4 regions of the Streptomyces sp. DH10 genome follow, and region 4 is predicted to be linked to each of the others. Evidence: riboswitches for the same ligand, from Rfam matches in the RefSeq annotation. Region 4 holds a riboswitch; each other region holds the start of a gene.

Evidence for each region. A riboswitch is a leader RNA that binds a small molecule or an ion and turns the genes downstream of it on or off. The one in region 4 is predicted to bind cyclic di-AMP.
Region 1: another riboswitch for cyclic di-AMP. It lies ahead of QC385_RS02730 (C40 family peptidase); the one in region 4 lies ahead of QC385_RS15760 (hypothetical protein).
Region 2: another riboswitch for cyclic di-AMP. It lies ahead of QC385_RS10590 (M23 family metallopeptidase); the one in region 4 lies ahead of QC385_RS15760 (hypothetical protein).
Region 3: another riboswitch for cyclic di-AMP. It lies ahead of QC385_RS06310 (transglycosylase family protein); the one in region 4 lies ahead of QC385_RS15760 (hypothetical protein).

Annotation. Positions count from the first base shown of each region.
Region 1 is NZ_JARVKU010000001.1:631,460-636,696, reverse strand. Features, by position in the region: gene QC385_RS02755 (helix-turn-helix domain-containing protein) at 1-363, opposite strand, end outside; gene QC385_RS02750 (ATP-binding protein) at 578-1,036, shown strand; gene QC385_RS02745 (LysR family transcriptional regulator) at 1,039-1,965, opposite strand; gene QC385_RS02740 (LysE family translocator) at 2,058-2,687, shown strand; gene QC385_RS02735 (DUF6328 family protein) at 2,623-3,264, opposite strand; gene QC385_RS02730 (C40 family peptidase) at 3,347-3,820, opposite strand; cyclic di-AMP (ydaO/yuaA leader) riboswitch at 3,824-4,020, opposite strand; gene QC385_RS02725 (hypothetical protein) at 4,373-4,681, opposite strand; gene QC385_RS02720 (ATP-dependent Clp protease proteolytic subunit) at 4,688-5,237, opposite strand, start outside.
Region 2 is NZ_JARVKU010000004.1:245,750-250,986, reverse strand. Features, by position in the region: gene QC385_RS10600 (tyrosine-protein phosphatase) at 1-333, opposite strand, end outside; gene QC385_RS10595 (alpha-galactosidase) at 513-2,588, shown strand; cyclic di-AMP (ydaO/yuaA leader) riboswitch at 2,899-3,060, shown strand; gene QC385_RS10590 (M23 family metallopeptidase) at 3,065-3,997, shown strand; gene QC385_RS10585 (DUF6250 domain-containing protein) at 4,198-4,914, shown strand; gene QC385_RS10580 (SGNH/GDSL hydrolase family protein) at 5,060-5,237, shown strand, end outside.
Region 3 is NZ_JARVKU010000002.1:581,610-586,846, forward strand. Features, by position in the region: gene QC385_RS06300 (cytochrome P450 family protein) at 106-1,386, shown strand; gene QC385_RS06305 (LysM peptidoglycan-binding domain-containing protein) at 1,533-2,504, shown strand; cyclic di-AMP (ydaO/yuaA leader) riboswitch at 2,733-2,911, shown strand; gene QC385_RS06310 (transglycosylase family protein) at 2,916-3,596, shown strand; gene eno (phosphopyruvate hydratase) at 3,862-5,142, shown strand.
Region 4 is NZ_JARVKU010000006.1:292,528-297,764, forward strand. Features, by position in the region: gene QC385_RS15730 (hypothetical protein) at 1-269, shown strand, start outside; gene QC385_RS15735 (helix-turn-helix domain-containing protein) at 292-900, shown strand; gene QC385_RS15740 (hypothetical protein) at 987-1,136, opposite strand; gene QC385_RS15745 (GNAT family N-acetyltransferase) at 1,433-1,837, shown strand; gene QC385_RS15750 (prepilin peptidase) at 2,140-2,874, opposite strand; gene QC385_RS15755 (PIN domain-containing protein) at 2,940-3,866, shown strand; gene QC385_RS15760 (hypothetical protein) at 3,832-4,092, opposite strand; cyclic di-AMP (ydaO/yuaA leader) riboswitch at 4,496-4,656, opposite strand; gene QC385_RS15765 (hypothetical protein) at 4,996-5,237, opposite strand, start outside.

The DNA of each region.
Region 1 (5,237 bases), on a different contig from region 4:
GACGGTGGTCTCCAGCGTGCGCATCGCCCCGGCCTGGGACTCCAGGCTGATGAAGTCCCGGTAGGTCGGCGGCAGAACCCCGCGGTAGGCGTGCCACCAGTGGTGCCGGCCGCCGCTGTCGTCGGACCCCGCCAACATCATGAGCAACTCGCGCAGCTGCGTGTCCCCCACGGCGTACGCGTCGAGAAGTAACCGCACATCGGCCGGTTTCACCCCGCTCGTGCCCGTCTCGATACGGCTGACCTTCGACTGGTGCCAGCCCACCAGCCGGGCCGCCTCACCACTGGTGAGCCCCGCCGAGGTGCGCAGCGCGCGTAGTTCGGCGCCCAGTTTCCGGCGGCGCACCGCGGGACCGTGCTGCATGGGCTACTCCTTACTCCTTCCGAGCCACCCAAATACGGTCTCGCGTCGTAGAGTTCACCGCTTTGAGCGACAGATATATGCATATCTTGGTGGATCGCCGCCCTTCAGGGGTGTTCTGGTGGCACTCTGGCGACGAAGCACCAGTCCGGGACCGTACTCGAACCTTCCGCTCCGTGTCGGACTGCGGTCCCGTTGGGAAAGGGACGACATCGCCATGGCAGACCATTTGGAAGCATCCGTCACTCTGCCGAGCGATCCCGCCTCGGTCTCCGCGGCGCGCGCCTACGTGGTGGGCACGCTGGCGGAGTGGGGCCTCCCGGCGGACACGGAAGTGTCCGACTCCATCCGGCTCATCGTCTCCGAACTCGCCACCAACGCCGTCCAGCACACCTTCGGGCAGTCGCCCACCTTCACGGTGGACGTCGCGCTCGACCGCGACGAACACCTGCGCATCGGCGTCACGGACAGCCACCCACGCTTCCCCAGACGCCTGCCTGCCGCCGTCCAGCAGGACAACGGCCGCGGCCTCGTCATCATCCGCTGGCTGGCCGCGGAGTGCGGCGGCAGGCTCAGGATCCGCCCCACCCGCGAGGGCGGCAAGACCATCTCGATCGAACTCCCGTGGACCGTCCCGGCCCGGCCCGTGACGGCGGCGGGACAGCAGGAGCCGTGAGCTCAGCGCGTCCGTGACGTGTGCCGCGCGCGGCCGAACGCCCCGCGCAGCAAGGCCCGGAAGGCCTCCACGGCCGGCGCCGCCTCCCCGCCCCGGTAGGCGACCGAGATCGTACGGCGCAGCTCGCCCGCCCCGAGCGGGCGCACCCCGACCGGCGTGACCGATGTCCGCGCCACCATCTCCGGTACGACGCCCACCCCGAGCCCCGCGCTGACCAGCGCGCACACCAGCGCGTACCCGGGCGTCGACACCAGCACCGACGGGCTGGCCCCGGCCCTGGCCAGCGCAGCCTCCACACCCCGCCGGGACGGATGCTCCGGCGCCATGCTGATCAGCGGCTGACCCGCCAGCTCCGACAGGGGAAGCCTGGACGTGCCGTCGGCGAGGGCATGCCCCGGGGCGGTCACCAGCACCAGTTCCTCGACCAGAACCGGCTCCAGGCGCACGGAGGCGGGCAGCGGCAGGGCGTCGGCGGGCTCGTACGTATGCGTCAGGGCCAGGTCGATCTCACCGGCGGCCACGGCGGTGACACCGGTCGGCGGTTCGTGGTCGGCGACGGACAGCTCCACATCCGGGTGAGCCCGGCGGAACGCGCTGAGCACCGGCGGCAGCAGGTGGATGCCCGCCGTCTGGAACGTCCCGAGCCTCAGGACACCGCCCGACAGACCGGCCAGCCGGGCCAGTTCGTGGCGGGCCAGCTCCAGCTCGTCGAGCACGCGCCGGGCCCGTGCCACCAGCAGCTCGCCCGCGCCCGTCAGCCGCGTCCCGCGATGATGCCGGACCAGCAGCGCCGAGCCCGCCTCCCGTTCCAGCTTGGCCAATTGCTGGGAGAGCGCGGGCGGGGTGTAGCCGAGGCGCTCCGCGGCCCGGGTGATCGACCCGGCCTCCGCTACGGCGACCAGCGCCGCCAGCCGGGTCGGGTCGTACACGCCGCTGACCTCCACAGACCAAAGCATTGCTTAAGGCCTGCCCAGGATACGCGACATACCTGCTGAAGGCTCCGGCCCGGCAGGCTGGCCGTATGGACGCACAACTCATCGCCTTCACCGGGGTGGCGGCGGGCATGGTCGCCATGCCGGGCGCCGACTTCACGGTCGTCGTGCGCAACGCCCTGGTCTCCCGCCGCGCCGGCGTCGCCTGCGCGCTCGGCATCGCGGGCGGGCTGCTCCTGCACACCGCGCTGGCCGTGGCGGGCGTCGCCGCGGTCCTGGCCGCCGTGCCCGCGCTGTTCCGCGCGCTCCAGCTGCTGGGCGGCGGCTATGTCCTGTACCTGGGAGTGCGGACGCTGTGGTCGCTGCGCCGGCCCCGTGCCGTGCCCGTCGAAACCACCGGGACCATCGCGTCCGCCGCGCGTCCCCTGCGGCAGGGCTTCGTCACGAACGCCCTGAATCCGAAAGCGCCCATCACCTTCCTCAGCCTGCTGCCGCAGTTCGTGCCCGCGGGCAGTCCCGCGCTGCCCCGGACGCTGCTGCTGGCGCTGATCGTGGTGGTCCTCGCCCTGCTGTGGTTCCCGGCCGTGGCCCTGCTGGTGGACCGGCTGGGCCGGTGGCTGCGCGAACCACGGGCCGCGCGGGCCGTCGAGGGGGTCACCGGCGCCGCGCTGACGCTTCTCGGTGTGCTGCTCCTTCTCGAACCGCTGAGGGCGGCCTGATGGTGCCGCGCAGCGGCGCGGGGATCCGGACGGTGCCCTGGGGCGCCGGCTCCTCCGCGGGGGCCTCCGGCGGCCCGGGGCTGCCGTGCGTCTCCTGCCGCAGCCCGGCCCGCCGCACCAGCCGGGGAAGCAGCCCCCACAGGCCGACGCAGACCAGGAACGTCGCCGCGCCCGCGGCGATGCCACCGGTCCGACTGGTCGTCACGTCCACCACCAGCAGCACGGAACCGCTGAACGCGAACACCAGCACGATCAGGCCGGTGGTGGCCAGTCGTGAGGAGACCTGCACGATGCGGGGCTTGGCGCCCTGCTGGAAGAGCGAGCGGTGCAGCGCGGCCGGCGCGGTGAACAGCGCCGCTGCCAGGACCGCGAGCAGCAGCGTGATGACGTAGGTGACGCGCTGGACCGTGTCGAGGGACGTGAAGCGCGAGGTGAACGCGAGCGACAACAGGAACGCGAAAAGGATCTGTACGCCCGTCTGGGTGACCCGGAGCTCCTGGAGCAGCTCGACGAAGTTCCGGTCGGCGCGTTGCAGCGGGGTCTCGCCGCGTGCGGTGCAGGGACGGTGCTCGGCCATGGGGTGACGGGTAACCACTTGAGGCCGTGTCACGCTCCGGCGTGCGGCGGCGCGTCAGGGACGCCGCCGCACGCCGGGCGGATCACTTCACGCGCCCGTACCAGACGCTCTTGGTCCAGATCTTCTGCAGCCGCACCACGTCCCCGCTCTTCGGGGAGTGCCAGAGCTTGTTCTTACCCGCGTAGATACCCACGTGGTACACGTTGCTGCCCGAGTGGAAGAACACCAGGTCTCCCGCCTTGCGGTTCTTGGCGGAGATGTGGCGCGTCTTGTTGTACTGCTGGGCGGCCGTGCGGGGGAGCTTCTTGCCGGCCTTCTTGAACGAGTACAGCGTGAGCCCGGAGCAGTCGAACCTGTGCGGACCGGTGGCCCCGTACTTGTAGGGCGAACCCTTCTTCGAGGCCGCGATCTGGAGTGCCTTCGTCCCATGCGTGGCTGCCGAGGCCTCCGAGGAGAAGCCGGGGGCCACGATCGAGCCGCCCACCGCGGCGATGGTGAGCGCCGAGGCCGTACCGGCCCGGACCATGAGCGACGGGACACGATTGAGCGCAGTCATGCGCAACCCTTCGTCAGCCGCCTGTGAAGGATGACCTGTCGGATTCGGGCTGGCGAAGTTGCCCGGCCGCTGACGCGGCTTCACCCCAAGGGCTGCTCGGACCCGGTCATGGCGTGACCGTCCCGGCGACCCGTCGTGCTTGGGTCCTCCACTCCTGCCGATCCACTCCTGTCGACCGGTCATCCAGGCGGCGGCAGGACTCGGCGTCCGCCCGGATCGCCCCGCCGCTGCGGCGGGGGCTTGTCGTCAGTCAGGGATCTTGACTCATGCTTGTCCCGAAATCCCAACGGAACCGGGGATTTGTGTTGTTACTCACCACTCACCCGTTCGGGTGGACACGTCTGTGTTCGAGCCACCGTCCACAGGTCCATGGGTGCCCGGACCAGGCATGGAATGTCCCATTCCGCCCTACGGCTACGCGCGTTGCGCAACTGCGAGGGCCAAAAAAAAGGACTCCCGTCTACTCCGAACAGAGGTACGTCATTCGGTCCGTTTCGACTCAGGCCCGGACGCTCCGTCGACACGGCGGGCGTCCGGACCGACGGATCCGCGTCAACTGACGGACTCCGGGGGCAGGCTGACGCGAGCCGTACGCCGCTCGCCGTCCAGCACCCGCAGCGCCCGGCCGAGCGTTCCGGCGTGCAGTTCCGTCTCTCCCCGCTGGTACATCAGGGTCAGCGCGTCACGCAGCGCCGTCGCCTTGCCCACCAGGGCCTGGGCGGCGCGCAGTCCGCGGTAGGTGTCGCCGGGCAGTGCCGGGTTGATCCGGCCGAGCAGGTCGACGACCTCCAGGTAACGGTCGATCAACTCCGCCTCGGCCCGCGTCAGCGCGGGCAGGGGCGGCAGTTCGGGCGGGAGCACCGGCGCTCACTCTCCGGTCGGCGGGGCCAGGGTGGCCTTGCGGTGGGGGACGATCCGGTCCACCAGGCCGTACGTCACCGCCTCCTGGGCGGTGAGGACCTTGTCGCGCTCGATGTCCTCGCCGACCTGCTCCCGGGTACGGCCCGTGTGCCGCGCGAGCAGCTCCTCCATGCGGGTCCGGATGCGGGTCAACTCGTCGGCCTGGATCGCCAGATCGCCGGCCTGTCCGCGGACCGGCTCGGGCAGGGCGGGCTGATGGAGCACCAGGCGGGCGTCCGGCAGCGCGAATCGCTTGCCGGGCGTGCCCGCCGCCAGCAGCACCGAGGCGGCCGCGCCGGCCTGGCCCAGGCAGATCGTCTCCACGTCACAGGAGACGTACTGCATCGTGTCGTAGACGGCCGACAGGGCGTGGAAGGTGCCGCCGGGGGAGTTGATGTAGAGCAAGATGTCGCGGTCGGGGGCCTGGTGTTCGAGGTGTATGAACTGGGCCATCACGTCGTTCGCCGAGGTCTCGTCCACCGCCGTCCCGAGGAAGACGATCCGCTCCTCCAGAAGC
Region 2 (5,237 bases), on a different contig from region 4:
CAGCTGGTCCAGGTCGCCGTCGCGGACCATCCGCCAGAACTCGGCGCCGTCGGCCGGGTCGCTCAGCGGCAGGTTCACATTGCGCACGCCCGGAAGCTCGACGTCCGGCCCCTCGAGCTTCTGGTCGGCGGCGTTGCGGAAGTCGAAGATCGTGTGCAGGCCCAGGGTGGTCAGGAAGGCGGCGTCGTCACCGGTCGCGTGCGCGAGGTGGCCGCTGCGGAACAGCACTCCCTGCCGCACCCGCCGTCCGTCCACGGTCGGCAGTCCGCCCACATCACGGAAGTTGCGCACTCCGGCCAGCTCGGGCTCGGTCGACGGGACCTGCTGTGTCACGAGGGCTCCTCCCCTTCGGCGCCGCCGGCGCGGCTCGTCGACGGGCACCACTCGACGATACGACATGCCTGCCTGGGGCAATGAGTTGTCCACAGGCGTTGCCGGGAGCCCCCGCAGCCCTTGATGATGTTGGGACCTGGTCGCACCTGATCGGGCCTGTTCGAACCTGTGAGGGCTTGATGCTGGACATCTCCGAAGACGGTCGTACGTGGGTCCTCTCGGGGACGGCCAGTAGTTACGCCGTCCACGTCACCGACCGCGACGAACTGCTGCACCTGCACTGGGGCCCCCGGATCGGCCTCGCCGACGCCGAGGCCCTCGCCGTCCGGCCGCTGCCGGACTACTGGCCCTTCGAGTCGCCGCTCGACGGGCGCGAGGAGTATCCGGTCGAGGGCGGACCCCGTTTCGTCCGGCCCGCCCTGTCCGTCCGCACCCCGGAGCGGCGCGGCACCGAGTGGACCTACGAGGGACATGACACCGGGGACGGTGCGCTGCGGCTGCGCTTCCGCGACGGTGACCTGACCATCACGCTGCACTACCGGATGCGCTCCTCGACGGACGTCGTGGAGCGCTGGGTGACCCTCGACAACCACGGGCCGTCCGTCGAGGTGCTGCGCGCCGACTCCGCGACCTGGACCCTGCCCGACCGCGACGCCTGGCGGCTGTCCCAGCTGCACGGCCGCTGGGGCGCCGAGTCCCGGCTGGAGCGCTCCGCCCTCACTCATGGCGAGAAGGTCATCGGCAGCCGCCGCGGCCACACCGGTCACCAGCACCTGCCGTGGGTGGCGCTCGACACCGACGCCACCGAGGACCGCGGCGAGGTCTACGGATGTGCCCTGGGCTGGTCCGGGTCCTGGCGGATCGCCGTGGCTCAGCTCCCGGACGCGCGCGTACAGATCACCGGCGGGGCCGGGTACGACGACTCGGGCCTGCTGATGCTCGGCACGGGGGAGTCGTACACGACTCCCGTTTTCGCCGGGCTCTGGACCGACGGCGGCTTCGGCGGGGCGAGCCGCGCCTGGCACGCCTACCAGCGGGCGCACGTGATCCCGGACGCCGACCGGGACCGGCCGGTCCTGTTCAACTCCTGGGAGGCCACCGAGTTCGACATCTCCGAGGAGCAGCAGCGGGCGCTCGCCGAGCGGGCCGCCGCCATGGGCGTCGAGCTGTTCGTGGTCGACGACGGCTGGTTCGGAGCGCGTACGAGTGACCGGGCCGGACTCGGCGACTGGACCCCCAACCCCGACCGTTTCCCGGGCGGCCTCAAACCGCTCGCCGACCACGTGCACGGCCTCGGCATGCAGTTCGGTATCTGGGTCGAACCGGAGATGGTCAACGCCGACAGCGACCTGTACCGCGCACACCCGGACTGGGTGCAGTACCAACCGGGACGAAAGCGGACGGAGTTCCGCAATCAACTCGTACTGAACCTCGCCCGCGAGGATGTCCAGGAGTACCTCTGGCGACAGCTCGACGGGCTCCTCTCCAGCGCCCCGATCGACTACGTCAAGTGGGACTTCAACCGCTGCTTCACCGACGCCGGCTGGCCGGACGACCCCTACCCGCAGCGGCTGTGGGTCGACCACGTCCATGCCCTGTACGCCCTGCTGGACCGGCTGCGGGCCGCTCACCCCGGGGTGGCCTTCGAGTCCTGCTCGGGCGGCGGCGGCCGGATCGACCTCGGTGTGCTCAGCCGCACGGACCAGGTGTGGACCTCGGACAACACCGACCCGCTCGACAGGCTCGCCATCCAGCACGGCTTCAGCCAGATCCATCCGGCCCGGGTCATGGCCGCCTGGGTCACCGACAGTCCGAACGCCATGCTCAATCAGCGGGCCAGCTCCCTGCGGTTCCGCTTCGTCAGCGCCATGGCCGGAGTGCTCGGGGTCGGCGGCGACCTCACGAAGTGGACGGATGGGGAACTCGCCGAGGCGCGGGACTGGGTGGCGCTCTACAAGGAGATCCGGCCCGTGGTGCAGCGCGGCGACCAGTACCGGCTGCGCCCGCCGGAGGGCGGCCTGAGCGCCGTGCAGTACGCCCTCGGCGACGAGACCGTCGTCCTGGCCTGGCTCCAGGCGCAGCGCTACGGCGAGCCCGTAGCGGCGCTCCGGCTGCGCGGCCTCGATCCCACGGCATCGTACGAATGCCTCGAAACGGGCGAAGTTCACCGGGGTGCCGTGCTGCTCCATCACGGGCTGCGGGTCGGTCTGCGCGGGGATCTGGACGCCACCGTCGTCCGGCTTAAGCGTAAGTAGCCGTTCTGTCCGAATAGGGAGTGCTTCGGTTATTTCGGCATAACGTGCCCCGATCGTAAAGGAGATGAGGTCGGGGTGCGTGAGCATCGTCATATTCGTGACGATGTGTTGTTGCCATGTGCACGTAATTACGGCTTTATTCAGGGGCATTGAGGAAAGCGGGAGATCGGTAATCCACGCTCGGTGACGAAAAATGTGCCGGTGCGTCAAGAAAAACGCCGTCGCACGCAACCGCGAACTTGTCCCTTTGCGTCTTGGTCGCTTACGTTCCACCCCAATCCGGACGGACGCCTAATCCTGCCGCCGCCCGGAGCCCCACACACTGACCCGACGTACGGCAGGAGCGGGGGACCCACAGGTAAGACGCCTGTTCCGGTTCCCGGAACGGCTTGGGGTTAAGCCGCGCCTCGGCGTGGCCGGGCATCTCCAGCCCGAACCCGACAGCTCACCTCGCAGGCGACGGAGAGGAATTCGCCATGCCCGCGAAGGGTAAGCACCGCCGCCCGAAGACCCAGCGCTTCACCCGCTCCATCGCCGTCGCCGGAACCGGTGGAGCCGCTCTCGCCCTTCCGCTCATGGGGGCCGCCGGCGCCCACGCCGCCACCCCGCAGTCGGCTGCGGAAAAGACCGTCCAGTCCGCTCCGGCCGCCGAGAAGAAGGCAGCCGAAAAGGCCACGGGCGCCCGCACGTACACCGTGCAGTCCGGTGACTATCTCGCGAAGATCGCCGACGAGCAGAACGTCGACGGGGGCTGGAAGAAGCTCTACACGGACAACCGTGACGCCGTCGGCGACGACCCGTCGCTGATCCACCCGGGCCTGAAGCTGTCGATCGGCAAGAAGGCGGCGGGTGAGTCCAAGGCCTCGGCCCCGGCCCCGTCGAAGTCCTCGGCCTCCAAGTCCTCGAAGTCCTCGGCTGTCAAGCCCTCGGCTCCGAAGTCGTCCGCCTCCGAGTCCTCCTCCAAGCCGGCTGCCGCCAAGCCGGCCGCCGCGACCTCCAGCGGCTACAGCGCCCCGGTGGACGGCGCCACCGTCGGCACCCCGTACCGGATGTCCGGCAGCATGTGGTCCAGCGGCTACCACACCGGTGTCGACTTCGTCGTCCCGACGGGCACCTCGCTCAAGGCCGTCGGCGCCGGCACGGTCGTCTCCGCCGGCTGGGGCGGCGCGTACGGCAACCAGGTCGTCATCAAGCTGAACGACGGCAGCTACGCGCAGTACGCCCACCTGTCCTCGCTCTCCGTCTCGGCGGGCCAGACCGTGAGCGCGGGACAGCAGGTCGGCCTCTCCGGTGCCACCGGCAACGTGACCGGTCCGCACCTGCACTTCGAGATCCGCACCACGCCGGACTACGGCTCGGACGTGGACCCGGTCGCCTACCTGCGCTCGCACGGCGTCTCCGTCGGCTGACCGACCGCACGACCACCCGCCTGACACGCGACCGTCGGCCGGACTCCGATCCCCGGGTCCGGCCTTCGGTGTGTCCGGGCTCGTGGTGATCGGCCGTCTCCAAGGGATCGACAGCGGGCGGCAGTTGGGACACAGTGATCCAGTCCGGAGCGCAAGCGCTTTCTAGAGCCTTCCAGGCGGATCCCCGAGGAGAGTGTCCCGTGCCGACCACTCGCAGAGCGTTCGCAGCCCTGACCGCCGGAGCCGCCCTGGCGGCCCTCGCCCCGACGGGCGCAGCCCACGCCGCGCCCCGGCACCGCCGCCTCATCGCCCGCGACGACTTCTGTCACGGCCTCTCCCAGTGGGCGACCGAACTCCAGGACGGCGGGACCGTGACCGCCTCTCGCGGCGTCCTGGAGATCGACGTACCGAGCGGGGCGACCGTGTGGTTCAGGCGGCGGCTCGACGGGCCGTACGTCCTCGAGTACACCGCCACGCCGGTCTCCGAGGGCGGGGTCAACGACCGTGTCTCGGACCTCAACAACTTCTGGAACGCGACCGACGTCCGCTCCCCGGGCGATCTCTTCGCCACGCCGCGCGGTGGGGCGCTGGAGGAGTACGACCACCTGACGACGTACTACGCGGGCTACGGCGCGAACTACAACACCACGACCCGGCTGCGGCGGTACGTCGGCGAACCCGGCGTGCGGCCCTTGGTCTACGACTACACCGAGCCGCTGCTGGTCCCCAACGGGCCCCACCGGGTCCGGATCGTCTCGGACGGCTCGACGGTCAGGTGGTGGAACAACGGGCGCCTCGTCTTCGACTACACGGACCCGCAGCCGTACACCAGCGGGCACTTCGCCTTCCGGACCGTGTGGAGCCACTTCCGGATCACGGGCTTCCGGGTGTGGCGACTGACCCCCCAACGTCGCTGACGGGTGACCTATTCCGGAGTTGGCGAACACTTGGGAAGTGGCTTATCTCACCGCCCGTCAACCCCTGCCTACGGTCGCGTAGGTCACATTAGAGGGTGAATCATGAGCGGCTGTGGCAGACGATTCGAAGAGTGACAGCAGAGCAGTGATCGGGTCGTACGTGGCGGTGGGGGACAGCTTCACCGAGGGCGTCGGTGACCCCGGCCCCGACGGGGCGTTCGTCGGCTGGGCCGACCGGTTCGCCGTCCTGCTCGCCGACCGGCGGCCCGAAGGCGACTTCCGGTACACCAACCTCGCGGTGCGCGGGAAGCTCCTCGACCAGA
Region 3 (5,237 bases), on a different contig from region 4:
AGGAGGCGGAGGACGGCCGGGCCGGGCCGAGGGCAGGGAGGCGGAGGGCGGCTGGGGGACCGGCCGAGGGAGGGGAGGGGGCGGGGAGCCGGATACCGTCGGGGGGTGACCGACCAGCCCCAGCCCAGCACCCCGGCCGCCGCTCCCGACCTCTTCACCTGGGAGTTCGCGAGCAATCCCTACCCCGCCTACGCCTGGCTCCGCGAGCACGCCCCCGTGCACCGCACCAAGCTGCCCAGCGGCGTGGAGGCCTGGCTGGTCACGCGGTACGCCGACGCCAAGCAGACGCTCGCCGACCACCGGCTCTCCAAGAACCCCGCGCATCACGCCGAACCCGCGCACGCCAAGGGCAAGACCGGCATCCCCGGCGAGCGCAAGGCCGAGCTGATGACGCATCTGCTCAACATCGACCCGCCGGACCACACCCGGCTGCGGCGGCTCGTGTCCAAGGCGTTCACGCCCCGACGGGTCGCCGAGTTCGCGCCGCGGGTGCAGGAGCTCACGGACGGGCTCATCGACGGGTTCGCGCGGAAGGGGTCCGCCGACCTCATCCACGAGTTCGCGTTCCCGCTCCCCATCTACGCCATCTGCGACCTGCTCGGCGTCCCCCGCGAAGACCAGGACGACTTCCGCGACTGGGCGGGGATGATGATCCGTCACCAGGGCGGGCCCAGGGGCGGCGTGGCGCGGTCCGTGAAGAAGATGCGCGGCTACCTCGCCGACCTCATCCACCGCAAGCGGGAGGCGCTGCCCACCGAGCCCGCCCCCGGCGAGGACCTCATCTCCGGTCTCATCCGCGCCTCCGACCACGGTGAGCACCTCACCGAGAACGAGGCCGCTGCCATGGCCTTCATCCTGCTGTTCGCCGGCTTCGAGACGACCGTGAACCTGATCGGCAACGGCACCTACGCCCTGCTCACCCACCCCGAGCAGCGCGCGCGGCTCCAGGCGTCCCTCGCCGCCGGGGAGACCGGCCTCCTGGAGACCGGCGTCGAGGAGCTCCTGCGCTACGACGGGCCCGTCGAACTCGCCACCTGGCGGTTCGCCACCCAGCCGCTCACCATCGGCGGGCAGCGGATCGCGCCCGGTGACCCGGTCCTCGTCGTCCTGGCCGCCGCGGACCGGGATCCGGAGCGGTTCGCCGATCCGGACGTGCTCGACCTCGCCCGCCGCGACAACCAGCACCTCGGTTACGGCCACGGCATCCACTACTGCCTCGGCGCCCCGCTCGCCCGCCTGGAGGGCCAGACCGCGCTCGCCACGCTCCTCACCCGCCTCCCGGACCTGCGGCTCGCCGCGGATCCGGCCGAGCTGAGATGGCGCGGCGGCCTCATCATGCGCGGGCTGCGCACCCTGCCGGTGGAGTTCACGCCGGCCCCAAGGTGACACGCCGTCAGGAATGTGATCTTCACGTGATCTGTGCGGCATGAACTTGTGACAAGTGATCGTCTGCCGATACGTTCACCCATCATCAGCGCGGCCGGGGGACCCTGCGCCGCGCCGGTCACTGCTGTCTCGCGAAAGGTCTCCGTATGCTCTCCGGGAACGGTCGGCACCGTCGCCCCCGCCAGGCTCCGGCTCTCCTCGTCGCGGCCGGAGTGACCGGCTCCGCCATCGCGATTCCGCTCCTCGGAGCCTCCGGCGCCAGCGCGGCCGACGGCACGACCTGGGACCGGGTCGCAGACTGCGAGACCGGCGGCGCCTGGAGCCAGAACACCGGCAACGGGTACTTCGGCGGCCTCCAGTTGTCCCAGGAGGACTGGGAGAACCACGGCGGCCTCGACTACGCCCCGAGTGCCGACCTGGCCAGCCGTTCCCAGCAGATAGCCGTGGCCGAGAGAATCCTCGCCGACCAGGGGGTCGGCGCGTGGCGCACCTGCGGGCTGCTCTCGGGTCTCCAGCAGGACAAGGACTCGGACACGTCCGGCTCGTCCGCTCCGACGGACTCGCCCGGACTGCTCGACTCCTCCGAGTCGTCTCCTTCGTCTTCTCCGTCCGCGTCGCCGTCCCCTGACGCGCCGTCGACCTCGGAGGACGAAACCGCCAAGTCCGACAAGTCGTCCGATTCCGCCGATTCCTCGACGCAGGAGCAGCCGCGGGACCAGTCGCAGGACCAGGACTCCGACAGCTCCCCCTCGGCCGGTCCCGAGAGTGACAAGTCTGACAAGTCGCCACAGAACGACGACTCTTCGGCCCTCACCGACACCGGCTCCGGCCGCCATCGAGGCCCCAGTGCCGACGAGGACACCGCGGCTGAGGACGGCCGTCCGTCCGGGGTCGCGGGCCGCCACGCCTCGCGCGGCGACGAAGCCTCGCGCGAGGCGACGGACGGCCCCTACGTCGTCCGTCCCGGCGACAGCCTCTGGTCCATCGCCGACTCCCTTGACCTCAGCGGCGGATGGCGCGCGCTCTACGTCGGCAACGAGGTGGCCGTCGGCGTCGACCCGAACCTCATCCGCCCCGGTCAGAAGCTCACGGTACGGGTCGAAGCGGGCGACGAGTAGCTGGTGGGGCAGTACGGAAACGGCGGCGGAAGTCACCCCTAAACCGTGCGAGTTCACGCCACCGTTCGTACCGAATGTCCCGTATAAGCCCGGTGAGAGATAGATCTCAGAAGCCCTGATCGTCTTTGAAATTCCGCGGATCGCATGTCTACGGTCATGACCGCTCGTCACCACGAGCCCCGGCTGCCGCAACGCCGAATCCTGCCAGCGGCCGCACGGGAACAGTCGTCGCGTCAAGCGCCGTAGGCAGGAGCGGGGGACCCAAGGTAAGTGCCGGGCCCGGCGGTTGAGGCAACTCGACGGCAGGTCCGGCTTGGGGTGAAGCCGCGTCCCGGGAGGGACGCGGCCGGGCAACTCAACCGGCCCGAACCCGACAGCTCACCTCGTAGGCGTCGGTGAGGGGATCTCTCCATGCTGTTTTCCGGCAAGGGCACGCACCGCCGTCCGTCCAAGGCCTCTCGGGTCATCGCCATCGCCGGTGTCACCGGTGCCGCCGTCGCCGCCCCGCTGATGGCGGCCGGCAACGCCTCCGCCGCCACCGCCTCCGAGTGGGACGCCGTCGCCCAGTGCGAGTCCGGCGGCAACTGGTCGATCAACACCGGCAACGGCTACTACGGCGGTCTGCAGTTCTCCGCCTCCACCTGGTCCGGCTACGGCGGCACCAAGTACGCCTCCACCGCCGACCAGGCCACCAAGTCCCAGCAGATCGAGATCGCCGAGAAGGTCCTCGCGGGCCAGGGCAAGGGTGCCTGGCCGGTCTGCGGCAAGGGCCTGTCGAGCGCCGGCTACAGCGGCGGCTCCGAGCAGAGCAGCGGCTCCACCGAGACCCGCCAGACCGAGCAGCAGCCGGCCTCCCGCTCCGACGAGCGCCCGGCCCAGACCCAGAAGACCCAGAAGACCGTCACCACCCCGACCGGCAAGAAGGTCAAGAAGGGCGACGGCGAGTACAAGGTCGTCAAGGGCGACACCCTCAGCTCCATCGCGACCGAGCAGAAGGTCGAGGGCGGCTGGGAGAAGCTGTTCGAGCTGAACAAGGACATCATCACGGACGCCAACCTGATCTACCCGGGCCAGCAGCTGCACCTGAAGTAAGCAGCGGCCCACCCCCGTCCCCACGGGCTCCCCGCCCCGGCGCGTCATCCCCCGTGCGCGCCGGGGCGGGGTTTTTTCTGCCGGTCTTTGCGATCCGGCTTTGTTCCGTTCGGAAACAATTTACTCTCGGTTCTGTCCATGGGGTGGGCGACCCGGTGGCCGATCGCCCGGAGCCGGTTAGGCTCATGTCGCGAGCCACCGCGGCCCGCGCCTCGCCGGGCCCCCGCGGCCCGCGTACCCGCGTCACATGAAGAAGGAGATGCTCGTGCCGTCCATCGACGTCGTCGTAGCCCGGGAAATCCTGGACTCCCGAGGCAACCCCACGGTCGAGGTCGAGGTCGGCCTCGACGACGGCAGCACCGGTCGTGCCGCCGTCCCGTCCGGCGCCTCCACGGGCGCCTTCGAGGCCATCGAGCTGCGCGACGGCGACTCGAACCGCTACCTCGGCAAGGGTGTGGAGAAGGCCGTCCTCGCGGTCATCGAGCAGATCGGCCCGGAGCTGGTCGGCTACGACGCCACCGAGCAGCGCCTGATCGACCAGGCCATGTTCGACCTGGACGCCACCGACAACAAGGGCTCCCTCGGCGCCAACGCCATCCTCGGCGTCTCCCTCGCCGTCGCCCACGCCGCCTCCGAGGCCAGCGACCTTCCGCTGTTCCGCTACCTGGGCGGCCCGAACGCGCACCTGCTGCCGGTGCCGATGATGAACATCCTGAACGGCGGCTCGCACGCCGACTCCAACGTGGACATCCAGGAGTTCATGATCGCCCCGATCGGCGCGGAGTCCTTCTCCGAGGCCCTGCGCTGGGGCGCCGAGGTCTACCACACGCTGAAGAAGGTCCTGAAGTCGAAGGGCCTGGCCACCGGCCTCGGCGACGAGGGCGGCTTCGCCCCGAACCTCGGCTCCAACCGCGAGGCCCTCGACCTCATCCTCGAGGCGATCAACGAGGCCGGCTACACCCCCGGCGAGCAGATCGCCCTGGCCCTCGACGTCGCCGCGTCCGAGTTCTACAAGGACGGCGTCTACACCTTCGAGGGCAAGGACCGCTCGGCCGCCGAGATGACCGAGTACTACGCGGAGCTCGTCGACGCGTACCCGCTCGTCTCCATCGAGGACCCGCTGTTCGAGGACGACTGGGAGGGCTGGAAGACCATCACCGACAAGCTCGGTGACAAGGTCCAGCTCGTCGGCGACGACCTGTTCGTCACCAACCCCGAGCGCCTCGCCCGCGGCATCGAGGAGGGCGCGGCCAACGCCCTGCTGGTCAAGGTCAATCAGATCGGTTCGCTGACCGAGACCCTGGACGCCGTGGAGCTGGCCCAGCGCAACGGCTTCAAGTGCATGATGTCCCACCGCTCCGGCGAGACCGAGGACGTCACCATCGCCGACCTCGCCGTCGCCACCAACTGCGGCCAGATCAAGACCGGCGCTCCGGCCCGCTCCGAGCGCGTCGCCAAGTACAACCAGCTCCTGCGCATCGAGGAGATCCTCGACGACGCGGCGGTGTACGCCGGCCGCAGCGCGTTCCCGCGCTTCAAGGGCTGACCTGGCCCGCAAGTAGCAGCGTCGTACGTACGTCCCCGTGCCCGGTCCCGTACCGTGTCCGGGGACGTACGCGCGTATGACGGTGGAGCGGGAGG
Region 4 (5,237 bases):
CCACGCCGGCCTCCGTGCCGGGCTGCGTGCAGGGCGCACCCGACATCCCGCGCGGCTTCGGCTTCGCTCGGCCCGCCGCGCAGCTGGGTGGCCTCTCGGTCGCCGCATACGGCCTGGCCGCCATCTGGGCCACACACCCGGTCGAGGTCGAGGTCGGCGTGCTGGCGGCCATCCTTCTCTATGCGGCCACCGAGCTGTCCAAGGCCGCGTACGAGGCGCTGGCCGCCATCTGGCGGGCGAAGCGGGGTGAAGGCCGTGGGCGTCTCTGATTCGCTTCGGCTCGAGCCGATCGTGGCGTCGCGCGCGAACACCGGCGTCGTGCGCACCCTGGTGATCCGCCAGGTGGCCGCGATGATCGAAGAGTCCGGGCTGTACCTGCAGGAGCTGGCCGAGCGGACCGGCATCCCGGCGGACCTGCTGGCCGGGATCAAGGTCGGCTTCTTCGAGCCGAACCAGCCCCAGCTGCTGGCGCTCGTCCGGGCGTTGGCCAGCCCCGAGGAGGTCCGCGACGGAGTGTTCGTCGGCATGCCCGCCGAGCGCCGACGGCGGGCCGCCACCGCTCGGCGCTCCGGCTGGAACTACCGCAACGGCCCGCCCGTGGGCGACCCGCCCGATGTGGGGGCGCCCGACCCGATGCTCATCGAGAAGGTCGAGGAGCTCGTGCCCGCGCTGCGTGAAGTGCGCGTCTGGGCCCTCAAGCCCACCCTGCGGGAGCTGGAGGCCCGCGGCCGGGGTGTGCTCACGCGCAGCTCCCTGAGCGAGATGCTCAACGGACGGGTGCCCATTCCGCCCTATCCGCGCTACCGCGCCTACCTCGAGGCGTGCGGCATCCAGGACCTGGACGCGTGGACCTTCACCTGGTGCCGGCTGACGAAGCTGCAGGAGGCGAAGAAGAACTGACCCTCGCGCGACTGCGGTCGTAGACGTGCACCCCCGGCGAACCACTGCCGGGGGTGCACGTCTGTGTCGGCATTCGCCGACTCGGATCAGGCCGCTTCGCCGTACGCGCTCTCCTCCATCGCCCGCAGGATCAGCCGGAACTCCCTGTCGTCCACGGTCCGGATCGTGCGCGGCCAGGTGGACCACGGTGTCGGCCTGGTCGAGGTCGGCGGTGCTAGCGTTCCGCCGTCCTGCACGGCATCCACCTCGCACGCACCGGACTCCTCACCAGGGACATCGACACAACTGCTCACACCCTGACCGCCGTAGTCGAACACCTACAAGGCGTCGAGTCGTTGAGATGCCGTGCTCTCCTGCGCAATGTCCGCCGCCGCGCGGCCCGACCCCTGCGATCCGCCGGACGAAGTGATGTCCTCGACACCGTCGACCAGGCATTATCTGGCTTATGACACACACCACCCGTCCAGGTCTCCAGTCCGCGTGGACGATGACTCCCGCTCCGTACGACGATCCGGGAGTCCAAGAGCTTCTGATGGAACTTCACCACGAACAGCGCTCGATATACGGCTTCGCTGACAACCCTGCCGACACCCCCGTCTCCCAGTTCACGCCCCCGCATGGGCTGTTCCTGCTGGTACAAGACGAACAAGGGAACGCGCTCGGGTGCGGCGGATGGTGCTTCCTGGACACACACACCGCAGAGATCAAACGGATGTACGTCCGCCCCGAAGCCCGTGCCCAGTCCTTGGGGCGGGAGATCCTGCTGCACCTGGAAGCCGACGCGAAGCTCAGGGGGGCGACGTGCACTCAACTGGAGACCGGCGTCGCCAACACCGCAGCCCTGGCGCTCTACCGCGCACAGGGATACCTGCCGATCACCTCATACCAGCCCGACAGGGACCCCGACATCAACCGAGCCCTTCGCAAGGATCTCTAACAGGGCGGCGATCCTGTTCTCGGCGAGCGCCTTTGTCTGGTCCGGCGGTGCCAACCACCGGTCGACGCCGATCGTCGGATCGCCGTCGATCCAGCCCTGGCGCTGCCACCAGCCAATCGCCTTGCGCGCGATGGACAGCTCCCGGTTGACGGAATGCGCGTGATCGTTGTGGCCCGGGACGCAGCGACGAAGCCGCGCTCCGCGACGTCGGCGCAGAGGCGGTCCTCCCCGATTTACGGGATGCCGAATTGCTAGTCAAAGTCGTGCGCAACGAAGCCTGACCAGGTGCGAACTCGCCTCGTTCAGCGGCCGAAGGACCCCAGGAGCACGCCAACGCAGGCTCCAGCGAGCAGGAAGGGGCCCATCGGGTGGGCCGTCTTGCGTCCGGCACGGCGAGCGACGATGAGGCTGAGCCCGTACAGCGCGAAGAACAGGAACCAGGCGAAGGTGCCGACGATCAGGATGACCCACCCGAACCAGCCAGTGACGGCACCGAGGGTCAGGGCGAGTTTCACGTCTCCGAAGCCGAACCCCGTGGGGTTCATCAGGAAGAGCACGAGGCAGAAAGCGCCGAGCGCGAGGGAGCCGAGCAGCGCGGTCCTCCAGCTGCCGCGAGCACCGGGCATCAGCGCCGCTACCCCGAGCAGACTCAGCGTGATCACGACGAGCGGCAGCGTGACCACATCGGGCAACCGCTCCACTGTGAAGTCCACGATGGCGAGCAACACGCCGACCGGGGCTATCAGCAGCCAGACCACCAGTTCGGGGCGGGCACCGGTGGCGGCCGCCAGGACCGCGCAGACCGCGGCAGTGCTGGCGGTGAGGACGGGCGTGCTGGGGCCGTAAGAGGCGCAGTCGGCGCAGCGGGCCCGCCCCAGCCATCCGTTCCCGGCGCCGGCGAAGGGGTGTCCGGCGGGACACGCTTCCCGCCACGGTTCCTCGGGCTGCACGGAAAGCCGGTACGCGGCGCGCGGTATGAGCAGGCCGGTGCCGGCACCCCACAGGACCGCCACCGCGGTGATCCAGAACGTTTCCACCGGATGGAGCCTAAGCTCAGCCCGGTCCGGTGATGCGGACGGCCCGTACCGTGAGGAGCACGTGCATGCTGTTGAGGCCCGGAACGACCTGCTCTGATGCAATCGCGCTGCTGGACCGCCTAACCGATCAGGGGCTCACCGACCTCCAGAACGCCGCACCCCACCATTTCATCGCCCGCACCGCGGACGGCGTGACCGAGAACTGGGAGCAGGCCGCCAACAGGGTGGTGGGCCAGTACGACCGGTGGACGCTCCAGGCCACGACCGATCTGCTGGAGGCCTTCGTCGACCGGTCGGTGGCCGCCAGGCTGCGGGGCGAGCGCTACAACGCGATCGTGCACGGCCAGTTCACACCGGACCGGTGGACGTTCCTGCTCAACACCGAACTGCAGGAAGTGCGTACGTACTTCATGGAGCTGGCCAATGAACTGCGCCGGATGCACGAGCGGTTCACTTACCACGGGATGCGGACGGTGGTGTTGGACACCAACGACCTGCTGCACTACATGCGCTTCGACAAGATTCCGTGGCAGCGGCTCTTCGGCCCCGGCACGTCCGTGATGATCCCGCACGTCGTGATCGACGAGATCGACAAGAAGTCGTACGACACCCGCGACACCGGCGTCCGGAAACGGGCGCGCGCCGTCTTCGCGCTCCTGGAGCAGACTCTGGCCCAGATCGAGGCTGAAGGCCACGCGGTGGTGCACGAGGACACCGTCGTTGACGTCCTCCTGGACGAGCCCGGGCACGTGCGGCTGCCGAACAACGACGATGAGATCGTCGCGCGCGCCTGCTATCTGCAGCAGGCCATCGCACCGGCACCGGTCACGGTGGTCACCGGGGACAACGGAATGCGGGCCCGCGCACTGTCCTGGGGGCTGAAGGCCAAGGTTCTGGACGAGAAGTACAAGATCGAGCGACTGAGTGCAGCGGAGAAGGCCGCCAACGAGCAGGCCATCACCTTCGAGGTGCCCGCCGACGGAGACGGATAGACGGGGTTCTGGCCGGGGTCTCAGCCGGTGGACCAGGCGCGCAACTGCGCGGCGACCTCCTGGACGCGGGCGCCCCGTGCTTGGCGCGCATGACGAGCGCGAGGGCTTCCTCCGGCTCGTAGTCCAGCGCGACGCCGTTGGTGCTGAGGAACGTCTCGGCGACCAGCCAGGCGAAGAACTCGTTCTTCGCCTCCAGCGGCTCGTGCAGCGCGATGCTTTCCAGCATGGCCGCGGCCTTGAGCCAGTCGCTCGCTTCTCTGAACTACCGACTGGGGTCTCACAAGACGAAGGGGCCGCCCACGAGCTGCGTGGCAACTCATGGGCGGCCCCAGACCCCGCTTCGACCTGTGAGCGCTAGGAGCGCTGGAAGAGGGCAATCAGCCCCAGCCAGATGGTCATCACGGCAACTGTTGCGCCACCGCCGTAAGCGAGGCTCTCAAGGACGCCTGCGTCACACTCTCTGGAAATGGACCAGGTAATTGAGCCGATCAAGCAGGATGTGAGAACGGAGATCGCAACCCACAGCTTCAGATCCCGACGCGTCATCGGGTAGTCCCTTCACGAATCCGCGGTCCGTCAGCAAGGCAGCACCAGACGGACCGCTAGACAAACAGCGATCACATGGCCTTTCGGCCGGTCTGATGGCCTGCGAAGTGAGCTGTCGGATTCGGGGGTCTGTTTCCCCGGCCGCTAATGGGCGGCTTCATCCCAAGGGCAACTCCGTAGAGAGCCCGTCGTCTTGGGTCCTCCGCTCTCGCCCACCGCTCCTTCCATGCGGTCGGTAGACATTTCCGAGCTGACCACGTGGCGAGATTCGGCTAGACGTGGCAGCCCCTCCTCGAAAGTAGCATGCACGGACGTTGGCCGGTGGCGGCGTCATGAGGCACATCGCTGCAAAGTGCAAGACATCACGCTGAGTTCGGCGGTGCCCCAGGCGTTTCGGTGTAGGCCAGAAGGTCCCGGCACCTAGGTGCCTGGAGTCAGGCAGCAAACCGCGACTGGTGATCAGGGGCGGGGGCCGTCTGCATCCGTGGTCCGGACCGCAACTTGGCTGAAGCTGGGCAGGCCGAGGTGGACCATGGTTGATGCGCGAGCCTGCACGGCATCGAGCTGGGGGTGAGGAACCGGGTCACGCGGCGTGACCGTGCTGCTGGCTCTGTGGCAGGCCGCGGCTGCCCATGGGCGCCGGGTCGGGCCAGGTGGCCGTACCGGTGTCGGCGGCGCGGGTGTCCTGGGTGGCGAAGACGTCGGCGAGCTGCGGAATGCGGTCGCGGGTCTTGCCGAGGGCCTTGAGGAACGGGTCGGCGGCGGCCGCAAGCGCCGCGTCGCGGACGAAGTCCTCGGGGGACTTTCCGAGGAGGTGAGCAGCCG